4 regions of the Streptomyces sp. NPDC006365 genome follow, and region 2 is predicted to be linked to each of the others. Evidence: riboswitches for the same ligand, from Rfam matches in the RefSeq annotation. Region 2 holds a riboswitch; each other region holds the start of a gene.
What was found. A riboswitch is a leader RNA that binds a small molecule or an ion and turns the genes downstream of it on or off. The one in region 2 is predicted to bind cyclic di-AMP.
Positions count from the first base shown of each region.

Region 1: it holds a riboswitch for cyclic di-AMP, as region 2 does, so the genes downstream of both, ACFYO0_RS15940 (M23 family metallopeptidase) here and ACFYO0_RS34355 (peptidoglycan DD-metalloendopeptidase family protein) in region 2, are expected to answer to the same signal.
Region 3: it holds a riboswitch for cyclic di-AMP, as region 2 does, so the genes downstream of both, ACFYO0_RS39825 (M23 family metallopeptidase) here and ACFYO0_RS34355 (peptidoglycan DD-metalloendopeptidase family protein) in region 2, are expected to answer to the same signal.
Region 4: it holds a riboswitch for cyclic di-AMP, as region 2 does, so the genes downstream of both, ACFYO0_RS29110 (transglycosylase SLT domain-containing protein) here and ACFYO0_RS34355 (peptidoglycan DD-metalloendopeptidase family protein) in region 2, are expected to answer to the same signal.

Region 1 is NZ_JBIAHS010000004.1:575,637-582,760, forward strand. Features, by position in the region: gene ACFYO0_RS15910 (BTAD domain-containing putative transcriptional regulator) at 1-1,213, opposite strand, end outside; gene ACFYO0_RS15915 (alpha/beta fold hydrolase) at 1,326-2,204, shown strand; gene ACFYO0_RS15920 (hypothetical protein) at 2,970-3,410, opposite strand; gene ACFYO0_RS15925 (hypothetical protein) at 3,442-3,678, shown strand; tRNA gene ACFYO0_RS15930 (tRNA-Met) at 3,810-3,883, shown strand; gene ACFYO0_RS15935 (PP2C family protein-serine/threonine phosphatase) at 4,066-5,148, shown strand; cyclic di-AMP (ydaO/yuaA leader) riboswitch at 5,436-5,592, shown strand; gene ACFYO0_RS15940 (M23 family metallopeptidase) at 5,604-6,620, shown strand; gene ACFYO0_RS15945 (PrsW family intramembrane metalloprotease) at 6,688-7,124, opposite strand, start outside.
Region 2 is NZ_JBIAHS010000017.1:3,159-10,282, forward strand. Features, by position in the region: gene ACFYO0_RS34330 (aspartate aminotransferase family protein) at 1-724, shown strand, start outside; gene ACFYO0_RS34335 (helix-turn-helix domain-containing protein) at 811-1,437, shown strand; gene ACFYO0_RS34340 (DUF6126 family protein) at 1,434-1,559, shown strand; gene ACFYO0_RS34345 (tyrosine-protein phosphatase) at 1,599-2,396, opposite strand; gene ACFYO0_RS34350 (alpha-galactosidase) at 2,588-4,687, shown strand; cyclic di-AMP (ydaO/yuaA leader) riboswitch at 4,989-5,150, shown strand; gene ACFYO0_RS34355 (peptidoglycan DD-metalloendopeptidase family protein) at 5,155-6,063, shown strand; gene ACFYO0_RS34360 (DUF6250 domain-containing protein) at 6,279-7,010, shown strand.
Region 3 is NZ_JBIAHS010000023.1:25,997-33,120, reverse strand. Features, by position in the region: gene ACFYO0_RS39840 (DNA topoisomerase (ATP-hydrolyzing) subunit A) at 1-2,176, opposite strand, end outside; gene ACFYO0_RS39835 (M16 family metallopeptidase) at 2,413-3,756, shown strand; gene ACFYO0_RS39830 (M16 family metallopeptidase) at 3,753-5,144, shown strand; cyclic di-AMP (ydaO/yuaA leader) riboswitch at 5,360-5,518, shown strand; gene ACFYO0_RS39825 (M23 family metallopeptidase) at 5,531-6,319, shown strand; gene ACFYO0_RS39820 (GntR family transcriptional regulator) at 6,539-7,124, shown strand, end outside.
Region 4 is NZ_JBIAHS010000012.1:112,132-119,255, forward strand. Features, by position in the region: gene ACFYO0_RS29095 (DUF6531 domain-containing protein) at 1-2,532, shown strand, start outside; gene ACFYO0_RS29100 (hypothetical protein) at 2,544-3,290, shown strand; gene ACFYO0_RS29105 (hypothetical protein) at 3,283-3,660, shown strand; cyclic di-AMP (ydaO/yuaA leader) riboswitch at 4,324-4,473, shown strand; gene ACFYO0_RS29110 (transglycosylase SLT domain-containing protein) at 4,478-5,212, shown strand; gene ACFYO0_RS29115 (hypothetical protein) at 5,325-6,215, opposite strand; gene ACFYO0_RS29120 (hypothetical protein) at 6,347-7,072, opposite strand.

The sequences.
Region 1 (7,124 bases), on a different contig from region 2:
AGGACTGCAGGAACACCCCGTTGAGGGCGAAGGCCAGCAGGGCGGGATCGGCCAGGTCCCTTGCCAACTCCTCGGCCTGACGCGCCGCCTGCTGCGCGTGCTTCAGCTCGGTCCCGGACAGATCGGCGCTGCGGCTCTCGACGGCGAATGTGGCCAGGAGGCGGGTGCGCAGGTCGGCGGGGCCGTCTGGGCCCAGCCCGGTGAGCGTGCGCTCGGCAGCCGCGACCACGGCGCGGGACTGCTCGGGGTCGTCGGCCCGGCTCCAGAGGGCGGGCACGTCGTAGGCGCCGATGATCCGGGCGGTCAGGGAGAGGTCCCCCGTGCGTTCCGCCGCCTGGATGGCGGCGAGGCGGTCGCGCCGCGAGCGGACAAGGGCGTCGCCACCCGCCAGCGCGAGGGTGCGGGCCAGATCCACGGTGGTGCGCGGGCCGAGCCGGACACCAGGGCCGGTCCACGCGGTACGTGCTGCTTCGGGGGGCGCGGACCCGTTGAGGATGTCCGTCTCCAGGCGCTGAAGGTCGCCACCGGGGTCGAGTCCGAGTTGGTCAACGAGCATCGCGCGGGCACGGCGGAGGGTGGCAAGCGCGTCGGCCTGGCGGCCCGCGCGGTACAGCGCGCGGGCAAGCAGCTCCCAGGCCGGCTCGCGCCACGGGTGTTCGGCGACATGGGCACCCAGTTCGGCGACGAGATCGGCCCCTTCCCCGGAGTCGAGGAGGATGCGGGCGCGCAGTTCCACCCCCTCCAACCTCAGTTCCTCCAGCCGGGTCCGCTCGCGCTGCACCCATGCGGAGCCGGTCACATCGGCGTAGGCGGGTCCGCGCCAGGCCGCGAGTGCCGCGCCGAGGTCGGTCACCGCGGCGGGGTTGCGGCGGGCTCGGGCCAGGGTGTCCTGGAACCGATGGACGTCCACGTCCTCGCGCGACAGGCGCAGTGCGTAGCCGGGACCTTCGGTGACGATGACGCGCGGCGGATTGCGGGGCGGTCGGTCGGGTTCGAGGGCGCGGCGCAGCGCGGCGACGAACGTACGCAAAGCGCCAACGGCGCGGGCAGGCGGATCGGTCCACAGGTCATTGACAAGGGTGTCGGTGGTGACCATCCGTCCCTCGGCGGCGACGAGCCGGGCGAGTACCTCACGGTGGCGGGGTCCTCCCAGGTCAACCGGGCTGCCGTTGTCGCGGAGGGCACGCACCACACCGAGCACGTCGATTCGCATGCCCCCATCCTCCGTGCCAGGGGCCGGCTGCGCCCAACCGTACTGATCGGCTGCTGATCGCCGTCGCCCAAGCTGATCCGGTCAAGTCCCCGACCCGAAAGGGTGGTCCCTCATGACGCTCACCATTCCCGGCTTCGATCACATCCGCCTGCCCGGTGCGGACGGTGTGGAGCTGGCTGCAGCTGTCGGCGGCAGCGGCAGCCCGGTCTTGCTGTTGCACGGCTTTCCCCAGACCCACCTGATGTGGCGACACGTCGTCGAGCGGCTCGCCGACGAGCACACGGTGATCTGTCCTGACCTGCGGGGCTACGGCGCCAGCGACAAGCCGGCGGCCACCGACCCCGATGTGTACGCCAAGCGCACCATGGCCGCCGACGTCGTGACCATGGCGGCGGCGCTCGGCCACGAGCGCTTTGCCCTCGTCGGCCACGACCGAGGCGCTCTGGTCGCCTTCCGGGCGGGGTTGGACCACCCTGAGACCATCACGCACCTGGGCATCCTCGACATCGTGCCGACGCTCGACATGTGGAACGTCCTGCATGGCGCCTCGGCGGCGGTCGGCTACCACCTTTTCCTGATGGCGCAGCCGCCGGGCCTGCCGGAGGCGATGATCGCAGGCAGCGCGGACGCGTTCTTCGGCTCGTTCCTCGACGCCTGGGCCAACGACCCGACCGCCATGCCCGAGGATGTGCGTGCCGAATACCTGCGCGTGAGCGCCGCGGCGGTGACGTCGATCGTCGCGGACTACCGGGCCTCGGCGGGCATCGACGTCATGCACGACCAGGCGGACCTGGACGCCGGGTCGCAGCTGGCCATGCCCGTGACGGTCGTCCAGCAGGACTGGGGCGCGCAGCTCGGCTACGACGCTGCCGGGGTGTGGAAGGCGTGGGCGCCTGACCTGGACCACCGGCTGACCCGCGCCGGGCACTTCATGGCCGAAGAGGCACCCGACGAGATCGCGGCCACGATCCGGGGCCTGCTGGCCCGCTGAGCGTCCTGCTCTCGACTCGTCGGCTGGGCCACGGCCGGTCGGCGAGCGCCAGGTTTTCGGCGATCGGCATTCTTTTCTTGCGCTGGGTACCCAGGCGGTGCCGCCCGGCCTACACGGGGTACAACGAACGGCCTAACGTCTGGGTGTGCCGGCGGTCAGTCCTCTTCCTCGTCGCCCTGGCCGCGGGGTCGCGGAAGGGGCGCAGGCCCTGGCCGGGGCCGCTGGCCGTGATTTTCTGTACCTCAACTACTCGCACCCGGGCACGTTCTCGGGCCAGCCCGGCCGCCATTTCGCCTGCCACTGGGCGAAGTCGTCACGAAGGAACTGCGGGTCCACTGGCTTCAGTCGTAGTTGCGGTCGCTGCGTCCAAGAGGCTGAGCAGGCGCTCTGCTTCGTGGATGAGAGCGGCGCCCGCGGGAGTGGCTGCGAGGGGGCTGGTCCGTTCGATCAACTGAACGCCTGCGGCCTTTTCCAGGGCATGCAGCTGATGCGTGAGCGTCGCCGGTAGCGTTCCGAGGCTCCTGCGGCCGCGCAGAGGTTCCGTTGGCCGGGCAGTCGGACCAGGCGTCTGAGGCGTTCGACACAGTTGCGGACGTTGCTGACGGCCGCCATCGACGGGGACAGGGCCGGTGCGTCCGGCAGGAGCGCGAACGGGTTGCTGGTGGCGCTGTTCGGGCGGATCTCGATGCCCCACTTCTTGGCCAGCAGGTTGAGGCGGTGCCTGTCGAGACCGAACTGCTCGGCGATATCGGGGATGCTGAGGCGTCAGTGCAGGTAGGCCTGTTCGAGTTCCTCGCGGGTGATGCGAAGGCTGAGCGGTTCGGGGCGTGGTGTGGCGGGGATCCCGGCTTCTTCCAGGGCGTTTTGGACGGTTGAGAGGCTGCAGCCGGCGCTGCGGGCGATCAGGCTCTGGTTGAGAGTTCCGCTGGAGTGAGTGGTGCGGAGGAAGCCCGGGCCGAGCAGCCGGCGTCGAGGCCGACGCCGGCCAAGGCCGGGGGATGCGGGAGGGGGCGGCGGTTGGGTGGTGCCGGTGGCGTCGCAGTAGAGCCGGACGTGCTCTGTGGTCAGTCCGAGGGCGGCGGCCGTCTCCTCGGCCGGGGGCCGGTCGGCGATCAAGGTGTCGAGGTCACTGCCGGAAATCTGTTCGGGGGTAGCCCCAGGCCAGTCGGTCCAGTCGCACCATTCGGTGGGCGGCTCCCAGAGCACGGGTTCGTCGATCCGGTGGGCAGCGAGGTTCGTGGCCGCCCGGGGCGTACTCCGGCTGCGGCTCGCCCTCCTGAGCCAGCTCCTGCGAGCCCAGCCGGTAGCCGCAGAGGACTTCCTGGACATGCTGGAAGCGCTGGGTGATCTCGTCCGCCTCGGCCTGCTCGAGCAGCCCCAGGGCGACAGCCGTGGACTCCTCTTCGTCCGGCAACTCGCCCAGCAGCTGGGTCGTCGGGTCCGCCAGCAGGCCGGCCCCGTCAGGTGCTGCTAACGCGACCCGGAAGATTGCTAGCCGACTGCTAGAGATCGACCGACACTGCTAACGCGGACCCGGAACCTACAGCAGGCGGTGAAAACGCGTGTGCTGAGCGTCCCGCGGATGGCGTACACTGGTTTTACCGACGCGGGGTGGAGCAGCTCGGTAGCTCGCTGGGCTCATAACCCAGAGGTCGCAGGTTCAAATCCTGTCCCCGCTACTGAACACTCAGGGCCGGAACCTATGGGTTCCGGCCCTGAGTGCTTTCCGGGTTCCCGACGGGTCCTGTCCCGATGGCCCGCTCACCCACTCGGCCCGCACAGGTCGCCCCCCGACCACCCGCCGGGAAACCTGTGACGGAGCGCGGTGAAGGGCGGGAGAGCAGTGGTGGGGCCCGGAGAAATGGAGACTGGTGGGCGGAGGGTCACTGACCTCCGGACTCTCGTCCGTGCGCTCCCTGTGCTGTTGATCATCGCGGGCGTCTGCTACGACTTCCTCACCCCGCCCCCCTTCACCGCGGTGCCCTTCTTCACGGTCGCCCCGCTCGTCGCCGCGCCCCTCTCCACGTTCGGCAACACGCTGCGTACCGGCGTCGTGGCCGTCGCCGCCCTGTCCCTGCTGCACATCAGAGGGCCCTTCGACGTGGGCTCGGCCACCGAGATCGCCACCGCGACGGCGGTCGCCGTGCTCGCCCTCGCCATCAACCGCCTCGTACGCCGCAGTGACCAACGTCTCGCCTCCGCGCGCGAGATCGCGGAGGCGGCCCAGCGCGCCGTACTGCCCGAACCGGCCGAACGGATCGGCGGGCTCGACATCGCGGCGCGGTACGAGGCGGCGCAGGCGGACGCGTTCATCGGGGGCGACCTGTACGCCGTGCAGGACACCCCGCACGGCGTACGGCTCGTCGTCGGTGACGTACGGGGGAAGGGCATGGGCGCGGTGGCGACCGTTGCCGTGCTCATCGGGGCCTTCCGGGAGGCCGCCGAGCAGGAGGCGACCCTTGAGGCGGTGGCGCAGCGGCTGGAGCGGGCGCTGGTGCGCGAGGCCGCCCGGCGAGGCGGCCTCGAGGCAGTCGAGGGCTTCACCACCGCCGTACTCGCCGAGCTCCCGCACGCCGACGCCGTCGTACGCCTGGTCCATCGCGGTCACCCCTGGCCGCTCCTGCTGTACGGGGACGGCTCGCTGGACACGCTGCGGTCCGAGGACCCCGCACTGCCGCTCGGGATGGGCGAGCTGGGCCCGTGGCCCGACCGGGCGCAGGAGGTCCCGTTCCCCGGCGGGGCCACCCTGCTCTTCTTCACGGACGGGGTGACCGAGGCCCGGGACCGGCACGGCGTCTTCTTCAACCCCTCTCAGTGCCTCTCGGGCCGGGCCTTCCACGGACCGCGGGCGCTGCTCGCCACGCTCGTGGAGGAGGTCCGCCGGCACACGGGGGTCGGCGGTGCGACGGACGACATGGCGCTGCTGGCGGTCAGGAGGCCGTGAGGCGGGTTCTTGAACCGCCCCGGGTCTTGATGCCTGCGGGGCCTCAATATCACCGGTAGTGATCGAATCAACTCACTCCGGTTAGCAACTGAAACATTGTCAACAGAAGTCACAGCAGTGAATTACCCGTGAGTCAGGGTCAACTCGCCCGATTCATCCCGCTCGTGACCCGAAAGTCCAGGCCAAGACTGCCAACGAATCTCCGGAACAGCTTGGAATCCGGTGCCTGCCTCTATTAACGTTCGATAACGCAGCGCGGTCGTCCCAGCCGTCACAAGAGTCGGCTCCGTGCGCACGCGCCGAATCCTGCAAGGGAACCGGGGAACCACCAACTTGGGGTGAATCGGGCGTTGTTACCGGTGGAGACACCGTGAGCGACGCGCGTAGGAGACCTTCCTGCTCCGAACCCGTCAGCTAACCCGGTAGGCGACAAGGAAGGAAAGGAGTGCGCCTACGTGGCGTCCAACCGCCCTGCCCCGCAGACTTCGTTCGCGCCGAGTGAGCAGCAGCCCGACTCATTCGGTTACGGCAAACGCCAGGACGAGGAGACCTGGGAGGAGTGGAACCCCACCGAGGATTCCCTCAAGCCCGTTCGCGGCAGGCACCGCGTCGGCAAGCAGCGCGGCGGAGGCCTTGCGCGCAGCTCCACGGTTCTGGGCGTCGGGGTCATAGCGGCCGTCAGCGCGGGCGGCATGGCCAGCGCGCAGACCGGCAAGCCGCCGGTCTCCATCACCCTTCCCGACCTTCCCCTGATCTCGGACGAACCCGAGGAAGAGGTCGGCTCCGCGACACCGCTCACCCAGGCCGGTTTGAGCACGGCGGACGCTGAGCAGGGCAACTCCGACGCGGGCGAGGCCCTGCGCGCCCGCATCATCCTGCAGGCCGAGCGGCAGCAGGACCAGGTGGACCGCGAGGCCAGGCAGGCCGCGGCGACCGCCGCCGCCAAGAAGGCCGCCGAGCAGGCCGCCAAGGAGCGGGAAGCTGCTCAGGCCAAGGCCGAGGCCGCCAAGGAGAAGGCGGAGGAGGAGGCCCGACAGAAGGCCGAGGCGGAGCGCCTCGCCGAGCTCGCCAGGAGCTTCGCGCTGCCGACATCCTCGTACACCATCACCTCGACCTTCGGTCAGTCCGGCGCCCTGTGGTCCTCCGGGAGCCACACCGGCCTGGACTTCGCCGCCCCGTCGGGTACGCCGCTCAAGGCGGTCCACAGCGGCACCATCACCGAGGCCGGCTGGAACGGCTCGTACGGCTACCTCACCAAGCTCAAGCTCGACGACGGCACGGAGATCTGGTACGCCCACCAGTCCTCGATCAGCGTCAGCGTCGGCCAGAAGGTCAGCACGGGCGAGGTCATCGGCCGGGTAGGCGCGACCGGCAACGTCACCGGGGCGCACCTCCACATGGAGGTCAAGACGTCGGGCGGCGACGGAATTGACCCGATGGCTTGGCTGCGGAGCAAGGGGCTCAACCCGTAAACCCGTAGGTCGGCTCTTCGACGCCATCCGCTTTCGGACGAGAAGCGGATGGCGTCCTGCTTTTCGCCTAGTTTCGGTAGGGGTTGTACGACGGGCCATACGCCGGGAAGGGCGACGCCTGCCCGTACGCGTTCCCGTACGCAGGCCACGGCGGCGGCACCGGAAGCGGAGCCGTGGACCGGGCCGCGTACGCCAGCGCGGGACGGGCCAGCTCGCGGCGGGCCCACAGCTCGTGGAGCAACTCCCGTTCCCGTACGACGAAATCGGCGCCCGCACGGCCGCGGCGCCCCCGGTGGCGCAGGAACGCCAGGGACGTCGCATAAGCCTCGTACTCCGCGACGGCCCGCCCCGCCGGGCGCCCGCCGTGATACGTGGCGTACTCGCGAGCCAGTCGCCGCGCCTTCATCGAGCCGAGCACGAACGGCTCGGGAACGGTCAGCCATCCCGCCATGGCATACGCGGGCAGCTCGGCGCGCACCGTCCCGAGCTCGCGCTGCCGTGTCC
Region 2 (7,124 bases):
CGCCCAGGACCTGCTGCACCGGCACAAGGCGCTGCTCATCGCGGACGAGGTGCAGACGGGGCTCGGCCGGACCGGGGACTTCTACGCCTACCAGCATGAAACCGGCGTCGAGCCCGATCTGGTGTGTGTGGCGAAGTCACTGTCCGGCGGCTATGTGCCCGTGGGCGCGACCCTCGGCAGGGACTGGATCTTCAAGAAGGTCTATTCGTCGATGGACCGCGTCCTCGTGCACTCCGCGAGCTTCGGCGCCAACGCACAGGCCATGGCGGCCGGCCTCGCCGTGCTCTCCGTGATGGAGAACGAGGAGATCGTCGCGAACGCCCGTGCCATGGGAGAGGAGTTGAAGTCCCGGCTCGCGGCACTCGTGGACAAGTATGAGCTGCTCGGTGAGGTACGCGGCCGGGGGCTGATGATCGGCATCGAGTTCGGCAGGCCCAAGTCGCTGAAGCTGCGCAGCCGTTGGACCATGCTGCAGGCGGCACGCAAGGGGCTGTTCGCGCAGATGGTGGTCGTACCGCTGCTCCAGCGGCATCGGATCCTCACGCAGGTGTCGGGCGATCACCTGGAGGTGATAAAGCTGATTCCGCCACTGATCATCGGCGAGCGCGACGTGGACCGTTTCGTGGACGCCTTCACCGACGTCATGGACGACGCACACAACGGCGGCGGGCTGATGTGGGACTTCGGCAAGACACTCGTGAAGCAGGCGGTGGCCAACAGGTAGGGGTTTCGCGCCTCCGGTGCATTCGGAATCTTTGCCTTTTAGGCAAGAAATTTGCCGATGAGGCAAAGCTCCGGCTGAATGGAGGCATGAGCCCCACCGAGCCGGGGGCGGCCGAAGAGCCGTCCACCGAGCTGTCCGCCGTCGCGCCGCAACTGCGTGAGCTGCGGCGTCGCGCCTCACTCACCTTGGAGGCCGCGGCCCGCGCCGTCGGACTGTCGCCCGCCCATCTCTCGCGTCTGGAGACCGGGCGGCGCCAGCCCTCGCTGCCGATGCTGCTCGCGCTCGCCCGTACCTACGGTACGACGGTCTCGGAGTTGCTCGGCGAGACGGTCCCCGAACGGGACGCGGTCGTCCGCGCCGCCGACATGGAGCCCACGCAGGCGGGCGGCTGGACGTACTGGCAGGCCGGCGCGGCAGGGCGCGGCATGCAGTCACTGCGCGTACGCGTCCCGTACGGAGCGCAGGGCGACATCGTGCGCGTCCACCCCGGCGAGGAGTGGCTGTACGTCCTCAAGGGACGGCTGCGTCTGCGGCTGGGAGACAGCGCGCATGCGCTCGCGCCCGGAGACAGCGCGCACTTCGACTCGCTGACCCCGCACCGGATCGCCGCCGCGGACCGGGACGGTGCCGAACTGCTCTTCGTACACACCCTGCTGCAGAGCCCCACGGCCGCGCTGTGCCTCGGCCCGACGACCCCCGGAGCGACTTCATGAGGGACATGGAAGAGAAGTTCCCGCGTGCTCTGTGGGTGCGGCTCATCATCTACGTGGCCGTCGGGCACCTCTTCGCGGCCTTCATCTACCTGCTGTTCACGCTCGGTGCGCAGAACCCGTAGGCAACGGGCCGGCAGACGCGTGATCAGCTTGTCGGGCGGTCAGCCGAGGAAGCGTTCCCGGAGCCGCTCCCGCGTCTTCGAGGTCACGCGAAGGCCTTCTTCCAGGTAGGTGTCGACGCCGCCCCAGGTCTCATCGATCGTGTCGAACGCCGCCGCGAGGTACTCGGCGCGTGCGTCGAAGAGCGGGCTGAGCAGTTCCATCACCTCGGGGGAGTACGCCGAGGACGCGGAGCCGCTGCGGCGCACCTTGTAGCGGCGGTGGGGGGCGTTCGACTTCAGGTAGTCCGCCACGATGGCCTCGCGCTCGACGCCGAGGGCGAGGAGCGTGATGGCTACGGAAAGGCCCGCGCGGTCCTTGCCCGCCGCGCAGTGCATCAGCACGGGCACGCTGTCCTCGGCCATCGCGTGCAGCACCCGCGAGTGCTCGGGAGTGCGCTCCTTGATGATCGAGCGGTAGGACCTGATCATCCGGTTTGCCGCCTTGCCGTCCGCGAGGATCATGCGCAGCTGGTCCAGGTCGCCGTCGCGAACCATTGTCCAGAACTCGGCGCCGTGTGCCGGATCCGTCAGCGGCAGGTTCACATTCCGCACGCCCGCCAGCTCGATGTCCGGCCCTTCCAGCTTCTTGTCCGCCTCGTTGCGGAAGTCGAAGATCGTGTGCAGGCTCAGCGAGGCGAGGAACGCGGCGTCCTCCTCGGTCGCGTGCGCGAGGTGGCCGCTGCGGAACAGCAGTCCGGGCGCCACGCGTCGGCCGTCCTCGGTCGGCAGGCCGCCCACATCACGGAAGTTGCGCACTCCGGTCAGCTCGGGCTCGGTCGACGGGACCTGCTGCGTCACGGGGGCTCCTCCCAGTCGGCGGCCGACGCTGTTGTCGGCGGGGCGCCACTCGACGATACGACATGCATTCGTGGGCCAATCAGTTGTCCACAGGCGCTGCCGGTGCGTCGTCCACAGGCGGTGCGGGCGAGGCGCGGGCGCCTGCGATGATGTTGTGCTTGAGCGAGCTTGTTCGGATCTGTGAGGACTTGATGGTGGAGATCGGCAAAGACGGTCGTACGTGGCTGCTTTCGGGGCCCACGAGCAGTTATGCCCTGCGGCTCACGGACCAGGACGAGCTGCTGCATCTGCACTGGGGTCCGCGCATCGCGCTCGCGGACGCCGAGGCACTGGCCGCCCGTCCCGGACCGGAGTACCGGGGCTTCGAGTCCCCGCTCGACGGTCACGAGGAGTACCCGGTCGAGGGCGGCCCCCGTTTCGTACGGCCGGCGCTGTCCGTGCGTACGGACGAGCGGCGCGGCACGGAGTGGCGCTTCGAAACGTACGAAGTAGATGAATCCGATGAATCGGACGGGGCCGAACTGCGGCTGCGGTTCTCCGACTCCGGACTCGGCATCACGCTGCACTACCGGATGCGCCCTGCCTCCGACGTCGTCGAGCGCTGGGTGACCCTCGCCAACGAAGGGCCCACCCTGGAGGTCCTGCGCGCCGACTCCGCGACCTGGACGCTGCCGGAGCGCGAGGGCTGGCGGCTGTCGCAGCTGCACGGGCGCTGGGCGGCCGAGTCCCAGCTCGTACGAACGGACCTCACCTACGGTGAGAAGGTCATCGGCAGCCGGCGCGGGCACACCGGGCACCAGCATCTGCCGTGGGTCGCGCTGGACGTCGAGGGTGCGGCGACCGAGGAGCACGGTGAGGTGTACGGGTGCGCGCTCGCCTGGTCCGGTTCATGGCGGATCGCCGTGGCCCAACTCCCGGACGCGCGCGTGCAGATCACCGGCGGCGCCGGGTACGACGACTCCGGCCTGGTGCGGCTGGAGCCGCGGGAGAGCTTTGTCACGCCGGTTTTCGCGGGCCTGTGGAGCGATGGCGGCTTCGGCGGGGCGAGCCGGGCCTGGCACGCGTACCAGCGGACGTATGTGATCCCGGACGCGGACCAGGACCGGCCCGTGCTCTACAACTCCTGGGAGGCCACGGAGTTCGACATCTCCGAGGAGCAGCAGCGCGCGCTCGCCCGGCGGGCCGCGGCGATGGGCGTGGAACTCTTCGTGGTCGACGACGGCTGGTTCGGGAAGCGGACCAGCGACCGGGCCGGGCTCGGGGACTGGACGCCCAACCCCGACCGCTTCCCGGCCGGGCTCAAGCCGCTGGCGGACGACGTGCACGCCCTCGGCATGCAGTTCGGGATCTGGGTCGAGCCGGAAATGGTCAATGCGGACAGCGAGTTGTATCGGGAGCATCCCGACTGGATTCAGTATCAATCAGGACGAAATCAGACAGAGTTCCGTAATCAGCTCGTACTGAACCTAGCGCGCGAAGACGTCCAGGAGTATCTGTGGGAGCAGCTTCACGGGCTGCTCTCCAGTGCCCCGATCGACTATGTGAAGTGGGACTTCAACCGCTGTTTCACGGACGCCGGCTGGCCCGGCGAGGCGTATCCGCAGCGGCTTTGGGTCGACCATGTGCACGCTCTGTACGGTCTGTTGGACCGGCTGCGGACCGCGCACCCCGGTGTCGCCTTCGAGTCCTGCTCCGGCGGTGGCGGCCGGATCGACCTCGGTGTCATGGCGCGTACGGACCAGGTGTGGACCTCGGACAACACCGATCCGCTCGACCGGCTCGCCATCCAGCACGGCTTCAGCCAGATCCACCCGGCGCGGGCCATGGCCGCCTGGGTCACCGACAGCCCGAACAATCAGCTCAACGGACGCGTGAGTTCGCTGCGCTTCCGCTTTGTGAGCTCCATGGCCGGAGTGCTCGGGGTCGGTGGCGACCTGACCGAGTGGAGTGACGAGGAACTCGCCGAGGCGCGGGACTGGGTGGCGCTCTACAAGGAGATCCGGCCCCTCGTGCAGCGTGGCGACCTCTACCGGCTACGGGCGCCGCAGGGCGGGCTGAGCGCCGTGCAGTACGTCCATGAGGACCAGGCCGTCGTGCTTGCCTGGCTCCAGGCTCAGCATTACGGGGAGCCCGTGGCGCCCGTACGACTGCGGGGACTCGACCCGGCGGCGACGTACGAATGCCTCGAAACGGGCGAATTGCACAGAGGTGCGGTGTTGTTGCATCACGGACTGCGGACCGGCTTGCGCGGCGACCTTGATGCGGCAGTTTTCCGACTGCGTCGCATCTGAGAGTTGTGTCCGCATTGGAGTGCCTTCATTCCAACTCGCTCTGCAATAGGGACTCCTGAATCAGTGGTGCGTGAGCAGCGTCATATTCGTGACGTTCCGCTGTCGCCATGCTCACGTAATTCAGGCGTGTTTACAGGGGATTTCGGGAAGGCGGGAGATCGGTGATTCACGGAGGGTGACGGCGATTTCGGTCAAGGATCAAGAGAATGGGGCACATAGGGAACCCAAAGCTTGTCCCTGTGCGTCTTAGTCGCTTACGTTCGCCACCAATCCGGGCGGACGCCTAATCCTGCCGCCGCCCGTAATCCGCACACCGATCCGTACACGGCAGGAGCGGGGGACCCACAGGTACAACGCCTGTTCCGGTCTCCGGAACAGGCTTGGGGTAAAGCCGCGCGAAAGTGTGGCCGGGCATCTCCAGCTCGCACCCGACAGCTCACCTCGTAGGCGCCGGAGAGGAATTCGCCATGCCCGCGAAGGGTAAGCACCGCCGCCCGAAGTCCGCGCGTTTCACCCGCTCGATCGCCGTTGCCTCGACCGGTGGCGCCGCTCTCGCACTGCCTTTGCTGGGAGCGGCCGGCGCACAGGCCGCTACTCCGCAGAGTGCGCCCGCGTCTGTTTCCAATAAGGCCGAATCCGTTTCCCAGAAGGCTGTTGAGTCCGTTCCGGTCGCCGCGGAGAAGAAGGCCGCGACCAGGACGTACGAAGTGAAGGCGGGCGATTCTCTCTCGAAGATCGCCGGCGAACAGAATGTCAGCGGTGGCTGGAAAAAGCTCTACCGGGACAACCGCCAGGTGGTCGGAAGTGACCCGGGGCTCATTCACCCGGGCCAGAAGCTGACGATCGGCAAGAAGGCCGCCGCGCCTTCGGGTGCCAACGAGGCCAAGGCTCCCAAGGCGGCCAAGGCCCCCCAGGCGTCCGCGAAGAAGGCTACGCCCGCCAAGGCGGCCGAGGCGCCCAGCAGTTCGAGCGGCTTCACCATGCCGGTCGAGGGCGCGACCGTCAGCACCCCGTACAGAATGTCGGGCGGCATGTGGTCCAGCGGTTACCACACCGGTGTCGACTTCGCCGCCGCGACCGGCACTTCACTCAAGGCCGTGGGTGCGGGCACGGTCGTCTCCGCCGGCTGGGGCGGCGCATACGGCAACCAGGTCGTCATCAAGCTCAGCGACGGCCACTATGCCCAGTACGCTCACCTTTCATCCCTTTCTGTCTCGCAGGGGCAGTCTGTGACCGCGGGTCAGCAGGTCGGCCTCTCCGGTGCGACCGGCAACGTCACCGGTCCGCATCTGCACTTCGAGATCCGCACCACGCCGGACTACGGCTCGGACGTGGACCCGCTGGCGTTCCTGCGCTCGAACGGCGTCTCCGTCTGACGTCACCAGCGCAGTGCCGCGAGCGGAGCGCGTCTCCCTCTCGCGTCGAAGGCCGGACCCCTGATCCCCCGGGTCCGGCCTTCGGCTTGTTCCGGGGTCGACAGGGATGGGGGCTGACGGTCAAGATCTCCGGGTAAGCGCTTTCTGCCTGTCTGTCGGATCAGCACAGGCCTCGGATCAGCACGACCGTCGTACGCCAGCCAAGGAGACGCTTCATGACGACCCGTAGAGCCTTCGGAGCCCTGGCCGCCGGTGCCGCCCTCGCGGGTCTCGGCCCTGCGCGCACTGCGAGCGCGCACGCCGCGGGTGCGTCGGCGCGCCTCCGCCGAGGACGGCTCATCGCTCGTGACGGCTTCCGGCACGGACTTGGGCAGTGGGTAACGGAGTTGCAGGACGGTGGCAGTGTCACCGCCTCCCGTGGGGTCATGGAGATCGATGTGCCGGGCGGCGCCACGGTCTGGTTCAAGCGGAAGTTCGTGGGACCGTACGTCATCGAGTACACGGCCACACCGGTCTCCGCGGGCGGTGTCAACGACCGGGTGTCGGACCTCAACAACTTCTGGAACGCCGTCGACGTCCGTTCCCCGGACGACCTCTTCGCCACCGAACGCGGCGGCGCCCTCGACGAGTACGACTACCTCAAGACGTACTACTCGGGCTACGGCGCGAACTACAACACGACCACGCGGCTGCGCCGTTACGTGGGCCAGGCCGGCGTCCGGCCGCTGATCCACGACTACACCGAGCCCCTGCTCGTGGCGAATCGCCCCCACCGCGTCCGGATCGTCTCGCACGGCTCGACCGTCCAGTGGTGGAACAACGGGCGGCTCGTCTTCGACTACGCCGACCCGGAGCCGTACACGAGCGGGCACTTCGCGTTCCGGACCGTGTGGAGCCATTTCCGGATCGCGGACTTCCGGGTGTGGAAGCTGCGTATTCCGAGTTGACCGGGACTTTACGCGTGGCTTATCTCACCGTCCGTCAACCCTTTCCTACGGTCGCGTAGCTCACATCGAAAGGTGAATCATGGGTCGATGTGGCAGACGATTCGAATGAACTCA
Region 3 (7,124 bases), on a different contig from region 2:
CCGCCACCGTGAAGACCACCGCGTCCGCGGCCGGGTCGACGGCCGTGAAGGAGATCACCTTGGCCCCTTCGGTGAGCTTGATGCCCGCCACGCCGCCGGCGGGCCGGCCCTGCGGGCGGACCTGGGAGGCCTGGTAGCGCAGTAGCTGTGCGTCGTCGGTGATGAAGACGAGGTCCTCCTCGCCCGTGCGTAGCTCGGCCGCGCCGACGATCCGGTCGCCCTCCTTGAGCGTGATGACCTCCAACTCCTCCTTGTTGGACGGGTAGTCGGGCACCACACGCTTGACCACACCTTGCTGTGTGCCGAGCGCCAGACCCGGCGAGGACTCGTCGAGCGTGGTCAGGCAGACGACCTCCTCGTCGCCCTCCAGGGTGAGGAACTCCGCGATCGGGGCTCCCCCGGCGAGGTTGGGTGCCGCGGTCGTCTCGGGCAGTTGTGGAAGGTCGATGACGTTGATGCGCAGCAGCCGTCCGGCCGACGTGACCGCGCCCACCTCGCCCTGGGCCGTCGCCGGGACGGCCGAGACGATCAGATCGTGCTTGGCGCGCTTGCCGTCGCTCTCTCCGAAGGGGTCACCGTTCGCCGTACGTGCGAGAAGTCCCGTCGACGACAGCAGTACCCGGCACGGATCGTCGGCCACCTGCAGCGGTACGGCCGCGGCGGTGGCCCCCGAGGACTCGAGCAGCACCGTACGCCGCGGGGTGCCGAACTTCTTGGCCACCGCGGCCAGTTCGCCCGACACCAGCTTGCGCAGCTCGGCGTCCGACTCCAGGATGCGGGTCAGTTCCTCGATCTCGCTCTTGAGCCGGTCGCGCTCCGACTCCAGCTCGATGCGGTCGAACCTGGTGAGCCGGCGCAGCGGGGTGTCCAGGATGTACTGCGTCTGGACCTCGCTCAGCGAGAAGTGCTCGATCAGGCGCTCCTTGGCCTGTGCGGAGTTGTCGCTGGAGCGGATGATGCGGATGACCTCGTCGATGTCCAGGAGAGCGACCAGCAGCCCCTCGACCAGATGCAGCCGGTCCCGCTTCTTGCCGCGGCGGAACTCCGACCTCCGCCGCACGACCTCGAAGCGGTGGTCGAGGTAGACCTCCAGAAGCTCCTTGAGGCCGAGCGTGAGGGGCTGGCCGTCCACCAGCGCGACGTTGTTGATGCCGAAGGACTCCTCCATGGGAGTCAGCTTGTAGAGCTGCTCCAGGACGGCCTCCGGCACGAAACCGTTCTTGATCTCGATGACCAGGCGCAGGCCGTGCGCGCGGTCGGTGAGGTCCTTGACGTCGGCGATGCCCTGCAGCTTCTTGGCGCCGACCAGGTCCTTGATCTTGGCGATCACCTTCTCCGGGCCCACGGTGAAGGGGAGCTCCGTGACGACGATGCCCTTCCTGCGCGCCGTCACGTTCTCCACCGACACCGTCGCGCGGATCTTGAAGCTGCCGCGGCCCGACTCGTACGCGTCCCTGATCCCGGAGAGGCCGACGATCTTTCCGCCCGTGGGCAGGTCGGGCCCCGGGATGTGCTTCATGAGCGTCTCGAGATCGGCGCCCGGGTACCGGATCAGATGCCGGGCGGCGGCGATCACCTCGCCGAGGTTGTGCGGCGGCATGTTCGTGGCCATACCGACCGCGATGCCCGACGCGCCGTTCACCAGCAGGTTCGGATATGCGGCCGGGAGGACGCCAGGTTCCTGCTCCTGGCCGTCGTAGTTCGGGGCGAAGTCGACCGTGTTCTCGTCGATCGACTCCGTCATCAGGGAGGTCGCGTCGGCCATCCGGCACTCGGTGTACCGCATGGCGGCCGGCGGGTCGTCGTTGCCCAGCGAGCCGAAGTTGCCGTGGCCGTCCACCAGGGGCAGGCGCATCGAGAAGGGCTGAGCCAGGCGCACCAGGGCGTCGTAGATCGACGCGTCGCCGTGGGGGTGCAACTTACCCATGACCTCGCCGACGACGCGGGCGCACTTCACATAGCCGCGGTCGGGGCGCAGCCCCATCTCGTTCATCTGGTAGACGATGCGGCGGTGCACCGGCTTGAGACCGTCACGGGCGTCCGGCAGGGCCCTGGAATAGATCACCGAGTACGCGTACTCGAGGAAGGAGCCCTGCATCTCGTCGACGACGTCGATGTCGAGGATGCGCTCCTCGAAGTCGTCTGGCGGCGGGGTCTTCGTGCTGCGGCGGGCCATCGCTGCTGCGACTCCTTCACAGTGTCTGCCGGGGCATGAACGGGTTCTGACGAGCTCCATTGTGGACCGCCGCACTGACAACCCGGACCACGCCCCATGCACAGGGGTCCGGGCGGGCACCGGCCCGCTCGCTCTCGGCGTAGCCGTTCCGGGAACTTCGCCAGCTGTCAGCGCGCTTGCATACAGTGGCATGACTAGCAGGAATTCAGCAGTTTTCCGCGATCGAAGGGACGTACATGCCCATGGGTCACACGGCCACCGCCGAGGCCGGCTCCGGCGGGCTGACAGCGACCGAGCACCGCCTGGCCAACGGCCTGCGCGTGGTGCTCTCCGAAGATCATCTGACCCCGGTCGCGGCGGTGTGCCTCTGGTACGACGTCGGCTCACGCCACGAGGTCAAGGGACGCACCGGACTTGCCCACCTCTTCGAGCATCTGATGTTCCAGGGCTCGGGCCAGGTGAAGGGCAACGGCCACTTCGAACTGGTGCAGGGCGCGGGCGGTTCGCTCAACGGCACGACCAGTTTCGAGCGCACCAACTACTTCGAGACCATGCCCGCCCACCAGCTGGAGCTCGCCCTCTGGCTGGAGGCCGACCGTATGGGCTCGCTGCTCACCGCGCTCGACGACGAGTCGATGGAGAACCAGCGGGACGTCGTCAAGAACGAGCGCCGCCAGCGCTATGACAACGTCCCCTACGGCACCGCTTTCGAGAAGCTGACCGCCCTCGCGTACCCGGAGGGCCACCCCTACCACCACACCCCGATCGGGTCGATGGCCGACCTGGACGCGGCGACGCTGGAGGACGCGCGCGCCTTCTTCCGCACCTACTACGCGCCCAACAACGCCGTCCTGTCGATCGTCGGCGACATCGACCCGGAGGCGACGCTCGCCTGGGTCGAGAAGTACTTCGGCTCCATCCCGGGGCACGACGGCAAGCCCGCCCCGCGCGACGGCTCCCTGCCGGACACCATCGGGGAGCAGCTGCGTGAGGTCGTCGAGGAGGAGGTCCCGGCGCGCGCGCTGATGGCCGCCTACCGGCTCCCGGAGGACGGCACGCGCGCGTGCGACGCGGCCGACCTCGCCCTGACCGTCCTCGGCGGCGGTGAGTCGTCCCGCCTCTACAACCGCCTCGTGCGCCGGGACCGTACGGCTGTGGCTGCCGGTTTCGGTCTGCTGCGCCTGGCCGGAGCGCCCTCCCTGGGCTGGCTCGATGTGAAGACCTCCGGGGATGTCGAGGTCCCCGTCATCGAGGCGGCCGTCGACGAGGAGCTCGCCCGGTTCGCCGAGGAGGGCCCCACGGCCGAGGAAATGGAGCGTGCCCAGGCCCAGTTGGAGCGCGAGTGGCTGGACCGGCTCGGTACGGTCGCCGGCCGCGCCGACGAACTGTGCCGGTACGCCGTCCTGTTCGGCGACCCGCAGCTTGCCCTGACCGCCGTACAGCGCGTGCTCGACGTCACGGCCGAAGAGGTCCAGGAGGCCGCCAAGTCCCGCCTGCGCCCCGACAACCGCGCGGTGCTCGTGTACGAGCCGATCGCCACCGACGAGGAGACCGCCACCGACGAGGAGAGCGCCCAGTGACCGAGGCCACCGTGACCATGGACTTCCACCCCCAGCCCCAGGCCGGCGAGGCCAAACCGTGGGCCTTCCCGGCGCCCGAGCGCGGTGCGCTCGGCAACGGCCTGACGCTGCTGCGCTGCCACCGCCCCGGCCAGCAGGTCGTCGCCGTGGAAGTCCTCCTGAACGCACCGCTTGAGGCTGAGCCGAAGGGCCTGGACGGTATCGCCACGATCATGGCGCGTGCCTTCTCCGAAGGCACCGACAAGCACTCCGCCGAGGAGTTCGCCGCCGAGCTGGAGCGCTGCGGCGCCACGCTGGACGCGCACGCCGACCACCCGGGCGTACGCCTGAGCCTCGAAGTCCCCGTGTCGCGGCTCCAGAAGGCGCTCGGCCTGCTCGCCGACGCCCTCAGGGCGCCCGCCTTCGCGGACAGCGAGGTCGAACGCCTCGTCCGCAACCGGCTCGACGAGATTCCGCACGAGACCGCCAACCCGGCCCGCCGCGCCGCCAAGGAGCTCTCCAAGGAGCTCTTCCCGGCGACCTCGCGCATGTCGCGCCCGCGCCAGGGCACCGAGGAGACGGTTGCGAGCATCGACTCGGCGGCCGTACGCGCCTTCTACGAGAAGCATGTACGCCCCGCCACCACCACCGCGGTCGTCGTCGGCGACCTCACCGGTGTCGACCTCGACGCGATGCTCGGCGAGACGCTCGGCGCCTGGACCGGCTCGCCGGCCGAGGCGCGTCCCGTGCCTCCGGTGACCGCCGACGACACCGGCCGCGTGGTCATCGTCGACCGTCCCGGAGCCGTCCAGACACAGCTGCTCATCGGCCGCGTCGGCGCCGACCGGCACGACCGTGTGTGGCCCGCCCAGGTGCTCGGCACGTACTGCCTCGGCGGCACCCTCACCTCGCGTCTTGACCGCGTCCTACGCGAGGAAAAGGGCTACACCTACGGTGTGCGGGCGTTCGGCCAGGTGCTGCGCTCCGCCCCGGACGGCACGGGCGCCGCGATGCTCGCCATCAGTGGCTCGGTGGACACGCCGAACACCGGCCCGGCGCTCGACGACCTCTGGAAGGTGCTGCGTACGCTCGCGGCCGAGGGCCTGACGGACACCGAGCGCGACATCGCCGTACAGAACCTCGTGGGCGTGGCGCCGCTCAAGTACGAGACCGCAGCCGCCGTCGCCGGCACGCTCGCCGACCAGGTCGAGCAGCACCTGCCGGACGACTTCCAGGCGACGCTGTACCGCCAACTCGCCGCGACGGGCACCGTGGAGGCCACCGCGGCCGCCGTGAGCGCCTTCCCGGTGGACCGTCTGGTGACCGTCCTCGTCGGGGACGCTGCCCAGATCGAGGAGCCCGTCAAGGCCCTCGGAATCGGTGAGGTGAGTGTGGTCCCGGCCGAGTAGAGCCGCCCCCACATCTCCGGGGACCCTGGAGGCTTATGGGCCTCCAGGGTCCTTCTTTGTCCAAATTGATTGGATTGGTTGGGAGTTGGTATGGAGGTTGTGTGTCTGCCCTGTGGCGTGCGCTACAAAAGCCGTCATCCGTTTGTTGTTTGAGAGATGGCCCGCTTAGCGTCGGTCCGGCTGTTCGTCAGGCAGTGCGCCGCATCCGCGGCACCGGACAGTCATCGCCGAGTCCCCGTACGGCGCGAGCCAGGGGAGCCGGGGACCCACCGCAGTCCCTGGGGTGAATCGGGCGCCCTCCTGGAGGGAGTCCGTAGGAGACCTTCCTGCTCCGAACCCGTCAGCTAACCCGGTAGGCGAGAAGGAAGGAAAGGACCAGCCACTTCATGGCGTTCACCCGCGCCACCGGGAAGCACCGTCGCCCGAGCCGTACGAAGCGCACGTCCTCGAGGACCGTGGGCGTCGCGACGCTCGCCACCACCGGTGTCATCGGCACCCTGGCCGCCCCGGCGTTCGCCGGCCCGGCCTCGGTCAAGCAGACAGGGCTGACCCAGGCCGTCACCATGGGCGACTCGGTCGCCGACCAGATCGACGCCCAGGCCCACGCCCAGCGGCAGGCCGCCGAGGAGGCCGCCGCCCGCGAGGCGGCCGAGGAGGCCGCCAGGAAGCGGGCCGCCGAGCAGAAGGCCCGGGCCGAGGCGAAGGCCAAGGCGGAGCGCGAGGCCAAGGAGCGCGCCGCCCGCGAGGCCGAGCGCAAGCGCCTGCTCAACTCCTTCGTCTCGCCGATCAGCGACTCGTACGTCTCCACCGGCTACAAGGCCGGCGGCTCCGTCTGGTCCTCCGGCAGTCACACCGGCATCGACTTCCACGCCGCCAGCGGCACCACCGTCCGCGCCGTGGGTGCCGGTACCGTCGTAGAGGCCGGCTTCGAGGGCTCGTACGGCAACCAGGTCGTCATCAAGATGAACGACGGCACGTACACGCAGTACGCCCACATGTCGTCCCTCTCCGTCTCCGTCGGCCAGAGCGTCACCCCGGGCCAGCAGATAGGCCTCTCCGGGGCGACCGGCAACGTCACCGGAGCACACCTCCACTTCGAGGCGCGTACGTCCCAGGAGTACGGCTCGGACATGGACCCCCTCGCCTACCTCCGGTCGCACGGCGTGAACGTCTGACGGCTCGGGAGCTCCACCGCACCCTCCCTAAGGCCCCGGCTCACCGAGCCGGGGCTTTCGTGCATGCCGACGGGACGACTGCCTGTTCTGCGCGACTATGTGTCCAAAAAAACTCCATGGATTCCGGCCCGCCATCGGAATTTCCGGCTCTCTGCAATAGAGTCACCGAACGAGCGTCAATCAACCGCGTTTCGCGGGGATTAAGGCGGAGGTCCGGTCATGCGTATTCCCGCGCACTCGGTATGCACGGCGATCCGTGACGACATCGTCGCGGGTGTCTACGAACGCGGCAGCCGGCTCACCGAGGAACTGCTCGCGCGTCGCTACGGCGTCTCGCGGGTCCCCGTGCGGGAGGCGCTGCGCACGCTGGAGGCGGAGGGCTTCGTCGTCACGCGCCGCCACGCGGGCGCGTGCGTCGCGGAACCCACCGAGCAGGAGGCCGCCGACCTCCTGGAGATGCGCATGCTCCTGGAGCCGCTGGGCGCCGCGCGCGCCGCGCAGCGGCGGACGGAGGCGCACCTCAAGGTGCTGCGAGGCCTCGTCAGGCTGGGGCAGGAGCGGGCCAGGAGGGGCCAGGGCGAGGATCTGCGCTCGCTGGGCGGCTGGTTCCACGAGACGCTCGCGCAGGCCTCCGGCAGCCCCGCGCTGACCTCGATGCTCACCCAGCTGCGGCACAAGATCGCCTGGATGTACTCGGTCGAGGCGCCGGCCCATCCCGCCGAGTCCTGGTCGGAGCACGGCGGCATCGTGGACGCCGTCGCGCGCGGCGACAGCGAGCGGGCCCGGGCCATCACGGCCCTGCACA
Region 4 (7,124 bases), on a different contig from region 2:
ACACGGCCGGACGGCCTGCGCACCACGGCGGAGTACAACGAGCTGGATCTGCCGGTCCGAGTGGTCGAGGCCGACGGAGCCGAGTGGCAGCAGACCTTCGACGCACGGGGCAATCGGCTGACGATCGTCGATCCGACAGGGAACTCGAGGCAATACGCCTACGACGAGCAGGGGTGCCCAACGGCCGTGGTGGACGCCCTCGGCCATGTAACCCGCATCGAGTGCAACCCGGCGGGCCTCGCGACCGGGGATACCGACGCCCTCGGACACACAACGCGTGCCGAGCGCGATGCATTTGGCCGCATAGTTCGGCTCGTCAACGTAGAAGGCCATGTCGAGGGTATGGGCTGGACTGTCGAGGGAGCCCCTGCCTGGCGCCTTGCGGCCGACGGCAGCCGGGAGAGGTGGGAGTGGGATGGCGAGGGCCACCTGATCGCTCACACCGACAGGTCGGGCAACCGGTCCACCACGAAGACCGGACACTTCCACCAGCCGACCGCCCGCACCGGCCGCGACGGCACCCAGTATCGGTTCACCTACGACACCGAAGTGAACCTGACGAAGGTGACGAACCCGCAGGGCCGGACCTGGGAGTACGTATACGACGAGACCAACCGCCTCGTCTCGGAAACGGACTTCGAAGGGCGCACACTCACCTACACCTACGACGCGGCGGGGCGCGTCGCCTCCCGCACCAACGGCGTCGGCGACGAGATCGCCCTCGTCCGGGACGCACTGGGCCGGGTGGTCGAGCAGCGTAGCGGCGACCGGGTGTCCGTCTTCGCCTACGACCCGGCGGGACGCCTCGTGCACGCTGACAACGACGAGAGCACGCTGGAGTGTGCCTATGACGCCCGGGGGCACCTGGTGCGCGAGGTACTGGATGGTGCCGAGACCACGTACACGTACGACGCTTTGGGGCGACGCACGGAGCGCCGTACTCCCAGCGGGATCGTTTCCACCTGGACGTACGATGCCGTTGGGCGCCCGGCTTCGCTGGACGCCGCAGGACACAGGATCGCGTTCACCTACGATGCCCTTGGACGGGAGCTCAGCCGGGAGTTCGGGGCCGCAGCGACGCTCACCCAGACCTGGGATGCGATGGGGCGCCTGGCTGGGCAGTCGATCCGCGGCACCGGACAGGCCGGCGAGTCGCTCCTGCAGGAACGGACGTATACCTACCGTCCGGACGGGCTGCTCTCCGGGATCGCGGAACTCACCACCGGACAACGCGCATTCGACCTCGACCGCGCCGGACGCGTCACCACGGTCCGCGCGCGCGACTGGACCGAGACCTACGCGTACGACGGCCTCGGCAACGTCCGCGAGTCGACTGCCCCTTCGGCCGGTGACGCTCCAACGACGAGGGAGTACACCGGAAGCAGGCTGCTGAGGTCGGGGCGCACGAGTTACGAATACGACCGGCAAGGGCGGCCCGTCCGCACTGTGAAGCGGCTCCTCAACGGACAGAAGCGCATCGCCACTTTCGCTTGGGACCCGCAGGACAGGCTTACTTCGACCGTCACGCCGGACGGCGACCAATGGCGCTATCGGTACGACCCCACCGGACGGCGCTGCGCAAAGGCGCGCCTGGATACCGACGGGAAGGTGATCGAGGAAACCCGATTCACTTGGGATGGCACCCGTGTTGCTGAGCAGATCACCCACGATGAGCGAGCCACGGCCTGGGACTACTTCTCGGGCACGCATCGTTCCGTGGCCCAGGTAGACCGAGATGCGAGCGGGGTCCGCTGCCATGGTGTCGTCACGGACACGATCGGCACTCCTACTGAACTCGTCAGCTACGAGGGCGAGTTGGTATGGCATCGCAGGACGGAGTTGTGGGGATGCGAGCTGGCATCCGCCCCACTTCCTGCGGTCTCCGGCGCGGAAGTCGACTGCCCGTTGCGGTTTCCCGGACAGTACGCCGATGCCGAGACCGGCTGGAACTACAACTTTGCGCGGTACTACGATCCGCAGAACGCACGTTATGTCACCCCCGACCCGCTGGGACTCGCCCCGCAGCCGAATCACTACGGATACGTCCCGCACCCCTTGTTCTTTATCGACCCGCTGGGCCTGGCGCAGCCCCGCAACGGTCTCGGGCGGTGGGAGAGGGACCCCGACGCTCCGGCGACGCAGCACAACCGGTCGTCGGAGTATCCACACGGGTATTGGCCCGAGACCCACGAAGACATGGTCACGCGATTCACCGACGAGGGCCGTGCGGCCAACGGATGGCCATTGGACGAGAACGGAAACAGAATTCCGAGGGATCAGCTCACCTGGCGCAACAACGCGGGCGAAGTAATTCCGGGAGACTCGGCCATTCTCACGTACGACCACAACCCGCGTGTCGTCGAACATTGGAATGAAACGGGTCATAACAGCAGTTATGCGGACCGTGAAGCTTGGTATAATGACACAACCGATATGGAACCGATGACCCGGGCGGACAATGGCCGTGACGGTCAGCGCGCTCCGCGATACCGTCAGGACACTGGGCCGAATTACTCGTGCAGGGGTGCGTAAAGGAGGTTCATATGGATCCGGCCGCTGTTGTGTCCGGTTTTCCAGGAGTCGAAGAGTTTCCGGGTATCCCGGATTGCTGGCGTTGGTCGCCCGCACCCGGACTGGACTTCGCTGCGGCTCTCAGTGCGGACGGGCAGTACCTCTTCCAGGTCAACGCCCGTGATTCGTACGACGAAGCGCTGGTTGGCGCCATCCTGGCGGCTGCGCGGGAGGACGGTTCTCGTGCGCTCGCGGGTAATGTCTTGCTGAACACCATTACTGGATTCAGGTTTCCTGAGCGTGAATTCGATGTCGTCGGAGTCGCGCGGCCTGGTGTGCATCGTTATCACGAGGTCCAGCTGCCAGAACTCCAGCAGGTTACATGGGCGGTATTTCCTGGGTACGCGTGTGAATTCGCCGCCCCGGACCGGTACTCGCTCGACGACGCGCGCGAGAGTTTCATCAGGGTTCTCACTCCGGCCAACCTCGACAGGGGTCCCGTGCCCTTCCTCAAGATGCGGTACGACAACACCGTGACCAAGGGAGGAACGGATGGCCCGGACGGAGTCCTGGCAAAGCCGGAGACTCTGTACCGCGAAATCAAGCTACTCGACGGTGCGCCGGGAAGTTACGTCGAGTTCGAGAATTTCCGGGGCCAGGTGTTTCGAGTCGACTGGGACGGTGCCTGGGTTCTGTCCGGAGACCCCGAAAGGGCGGAACCGCACCGCGTTGAGCTTGAGGAACTGCTGGTGTTCGCAGAGAAGCGCCTCCGTGGCTGAGGCGCGGCTACGCGTCACCGACGAGACCGGTGAGACCTGGGACGACCCCTCCGAGCGGCAGATCCAGAGGCTCTACGCTGCGCTCAACCTGCGATGCCGGTTCCTCGTCTTGGAGCGACTCGACGTACCAGAGGTCGGCCAGCACTACCTGCAGGTCGCCCTCAACGACGACCTCACCGTCGTGGTCGAGTACCGGGAAGGTGGCTCTCACACGCACTACCGTGCCGAGGTGTCGCTGCCCTCGGACCGGGGTGGTGAGGAACTCGTGGTCCCGGTCCTGCTCGACTGGGCTGCCCGACGCGAGGGCTGGCGCCACGAGCTGCCGTGGGTGCGCTGGGATCCGAAGAATGAGCGGCCCCGGGAAAGCTGAAACCGTGTCTGTTCCTCACCCGCGCATCAGGCTGGGCGCGTCCGCCCCTGCCCTCTCGAAGTGCAGCTGATCGTGGAGGAATCATGGGCATTCGCGCCATCGGGCTGGACGAACTATTCGAGTTCGCGTCGGCTCGGTTGCGAGACTGAGCCGATGTCCCCGTTGTGACACATTACGGGCGATCTGTAACGTTTGTAGATCTGCCTGCCTGAGGGCAGCCGCTGTACGCCACGTGCGTGTACGCAACCTCATCCGCCGAGCACGTCGACGTAGCCGAGGCTGTGCTCCATGGCCCGCGCCTCAGCGGCCCCCCGAACACCGGTGCTCCGGCCTCCCCTTCAAGCTCAAAGCCGGACCGTTCCCCACGGGCGCAATGCCCGACTTGCCTCCATTGCCGCTTTGTTCAGGCTTGATGGTGCTTGATCGCGTGAAATGGGTCACGTTCGGGTGGATTGGGTGTTGAAGTCCCGTCTCGGCAACTTCTGCTTTGCAGAACGTAAGTTGAAGGTTGCGTTCCGGAGTAATCGGGCGATTTCCCCCTCGTTTTGGCTAGTTCATAAGGGGCGCACCGGGATTTCGGGGCTTGTTTCGGGTGTGTGCTCTCGCATACGTTCTCGTCGATCCGGGCGGAACGCCGAATCCTGCCGCCGCCCCGGAACCCCATTCATCCACGCGCTACGGCAGGAGCGGGGGACCCAGGTAAGTCGCCGATCCGGGCACCGGAACGGCTTGGGGTGAAGTCGTACTCACCGTGCGGCCGGGCATCTCCCGCCCGAACCCGACAGCTCACCTCGCAGGCGCCGGAGAGGAATTCGCCATGCCCGCACGAGGTAAGCACCGCCGTCCGAAAGCCCGCCGCATCGCCCGCGTCGTCGTCCCCGTAGGAACGGGCGGGGCCGCGCTCGCGCTCCCGTTCGTCGGGGTGACCGGCGCCCACGCCGCCCAGCCGGCGGCGCAGGTGGCACAGGTTGCGCAAGCCGCGGTTCCGCAGGTCGAGCTCGTCACGCACAAGGTGGTCAAGGGCGACACCCTGATCAGGATCGCGAAGAAGCACCCCAAGAGCGGCGGTTGGCAGAAGCTCTACAAGGCCAACCGTGCGGTCATCGGTGACAACCCCTCGCTGATCAGGCCGGGCCTCACCCTGACGGTCGGTACGAAGAAGGCGACCGCGTCCCCGGCTGCAGCCAAGTCCGCGGCGCCTGCTGCCACCCCCGCCGCCGCGAAGACGTACACGAACGACCTGGACGGTTGGATCAAGGAGGCGCTGGACGTCATGGCCCAGCATGGGATTCCGGGCTCGTACGACGGCATCCACCGCAACGTCATGCGTGAGTCGTCGGGGAATCCGCAGGCCATCAACAACTGGGACTCCAACGCCGCGGCCGGGACCCCGTCCAAGGGCCTCCTGCAGACCATCGATCCGACCTTCAGGGCCTACCACGTGCCCGGTACGTCGATGGACCCCTTCGACCCGGTCGCGAACATCGCGGCGGCCTGCAACTACGCCGCCGACCGATACGGCTCGATCGACAACGTCAACGGCCCTTACTGATCGGGCGTCTGGACCTGCGGGGCGGCCTCGTCACCGGATCGGCTGAGCGCGCCCCAAGGGTCGGCCGATCGGCGCCCGGGGGAAGCCCGGCCCTCTGACGGTGCCGGGACATTCACCGTCGCTCGTCGCCCTTCGCGTCCCGGAACAGATCTTCGACCTTGGCGGCCGTCACGGAGCGCTTCAGCCAGGCTCGGAGGGTCTCCAGGTCGGTGCATTCCATGATGCGCGCGCGTACGCCGTCCGGAACCTCGACGCCACGCTCGCCCAGGACCAGCAGGATGTCCTCGGCGTGACCTTCGACGCGGCCTTCCGCGCGCAGGCGCTGGGAGGTCTCCGAGCGGAAGAAGGAGAGGTCGACGGACATCAATTGCCTCCAGATCTTTGCGGCCGGGGCGGTCCCGAGGCCGAGTTCGGTGAATTCGGCGAAGATCCTCGCGGTCTCTTCGTCGACGGTCTTCAGCGCGGCGGCCAGGGCTTTCAGTATGGCAGCGACGTTGTCGTCCTTGCCATGAGTGATGGCAGACAGTGTCGCCAGGGGAATGTCGCGGGCCGCGGTGGACGGGTCGGTGATGGCGGGGACGTTGTGCGGGCCCAGGACGAGGGGACGCAGTGTGAGAGTGCGCCACTGCCTGGGCCCGATCGTGATGGGTTCGGAGGCCCAGGTGGCGGTGGCCTTGTCCTGGCAGGTGACGAGCAGGACCGGCGGGATGCGGTACTTCGCATAGAGGTGGGCGATGTAGTAAGCCCAGCTTGCGTGCTTCTTCGGGTCTTTCTTGCCCTGGGCTTCGACGACCAGCAGATGGCTCTCGCCGGAGGCGGTGTCGAGCCTGAGGAGCGTGTCCACGCGCCGTTCCAGTGGCTTGATCTCCGTGAGATCGGTGGGCATGAGAGACACCGCTACGGGGTCCGGAAACGGGAGATCCAGGGTCCGGAAGGTCCGCGCGAAGGCGCCGGGGTCCTCCTGGAAGAGGCGGTGCATCGCCTCGTGGGATGAGCTGACCATGTGGCGGCGGACGGTAGTGACGGCACGTCAAGCCGGAATGGAATATGCCGCTGGCTCACTCGTAAGGATGATCAGTGGCACCGTCCGGCCCCGGCTAGCCAGCTACCCGAGGCCGGTGCCGCACGCACCCATCAACCAAGCTTCGCGTTCTGCGCCTTGGCCACGACGGGGGAGACCTTTGTGTCGCTGGGCCTGGAGTCCGCGATGGCCCAGCCGTTCACCGCGTAGTAGACGGCGATCACGTCGTCGCGGCGTACGGCTGCAGAGTGGACCGTGTGGGTGACGCCCCTGAACGCCAACGTGGACTTGAAGGCCAGCGACTCGTCGCCAGCCGGGTCCGCCTTCTCGGCGGTGACCGAGTCGTACGTGCTCGTGTTGCCGTTCGCCTTGGCGGTGAAGCCGGTGCCGCAGGAGTCCACCGCCTCGGCGAGGCCGGCCATGGTCGACTCCGCCTTGCCGGCCTCATAGGCGTTGAGCGTGACGTACGTGTGGCTGTTGATGTCCTTCGAAGTCACTCGCTTGAGGTCGGCCTGCGGCTCTCCGACGGGGAGTTGGTTCATCGCGTACGCCAGTGGGGCGCATACCTTCTTGTCGAGGGTGACCTCGTCCTGGGACTTGGCGAAGAGGAACTCCTCGTCGCTCTTCTCGACCTTGTAGCCGCGGACGTCCGCCGGGACGATCACGAGCTTCGCCAGGCGCTCGGCCGGGCTCACTTCCTTCGCCCGGGAAGCCGTGGCTTCGGGTTTGGGCTTGTCGGCCGCCGCGTCCGTCTGCGCGTCACCGCCTCCGCACGCGGTCAGGCCGGTGAGTACGGCGACGGAGAGGGCACAAGCGACCGGGGCAGCGGATCTCTTCATACGTCGTCCTTTCGATGGAAGTCGATGAAAGTCGATGGATGTCGGTGGGAGA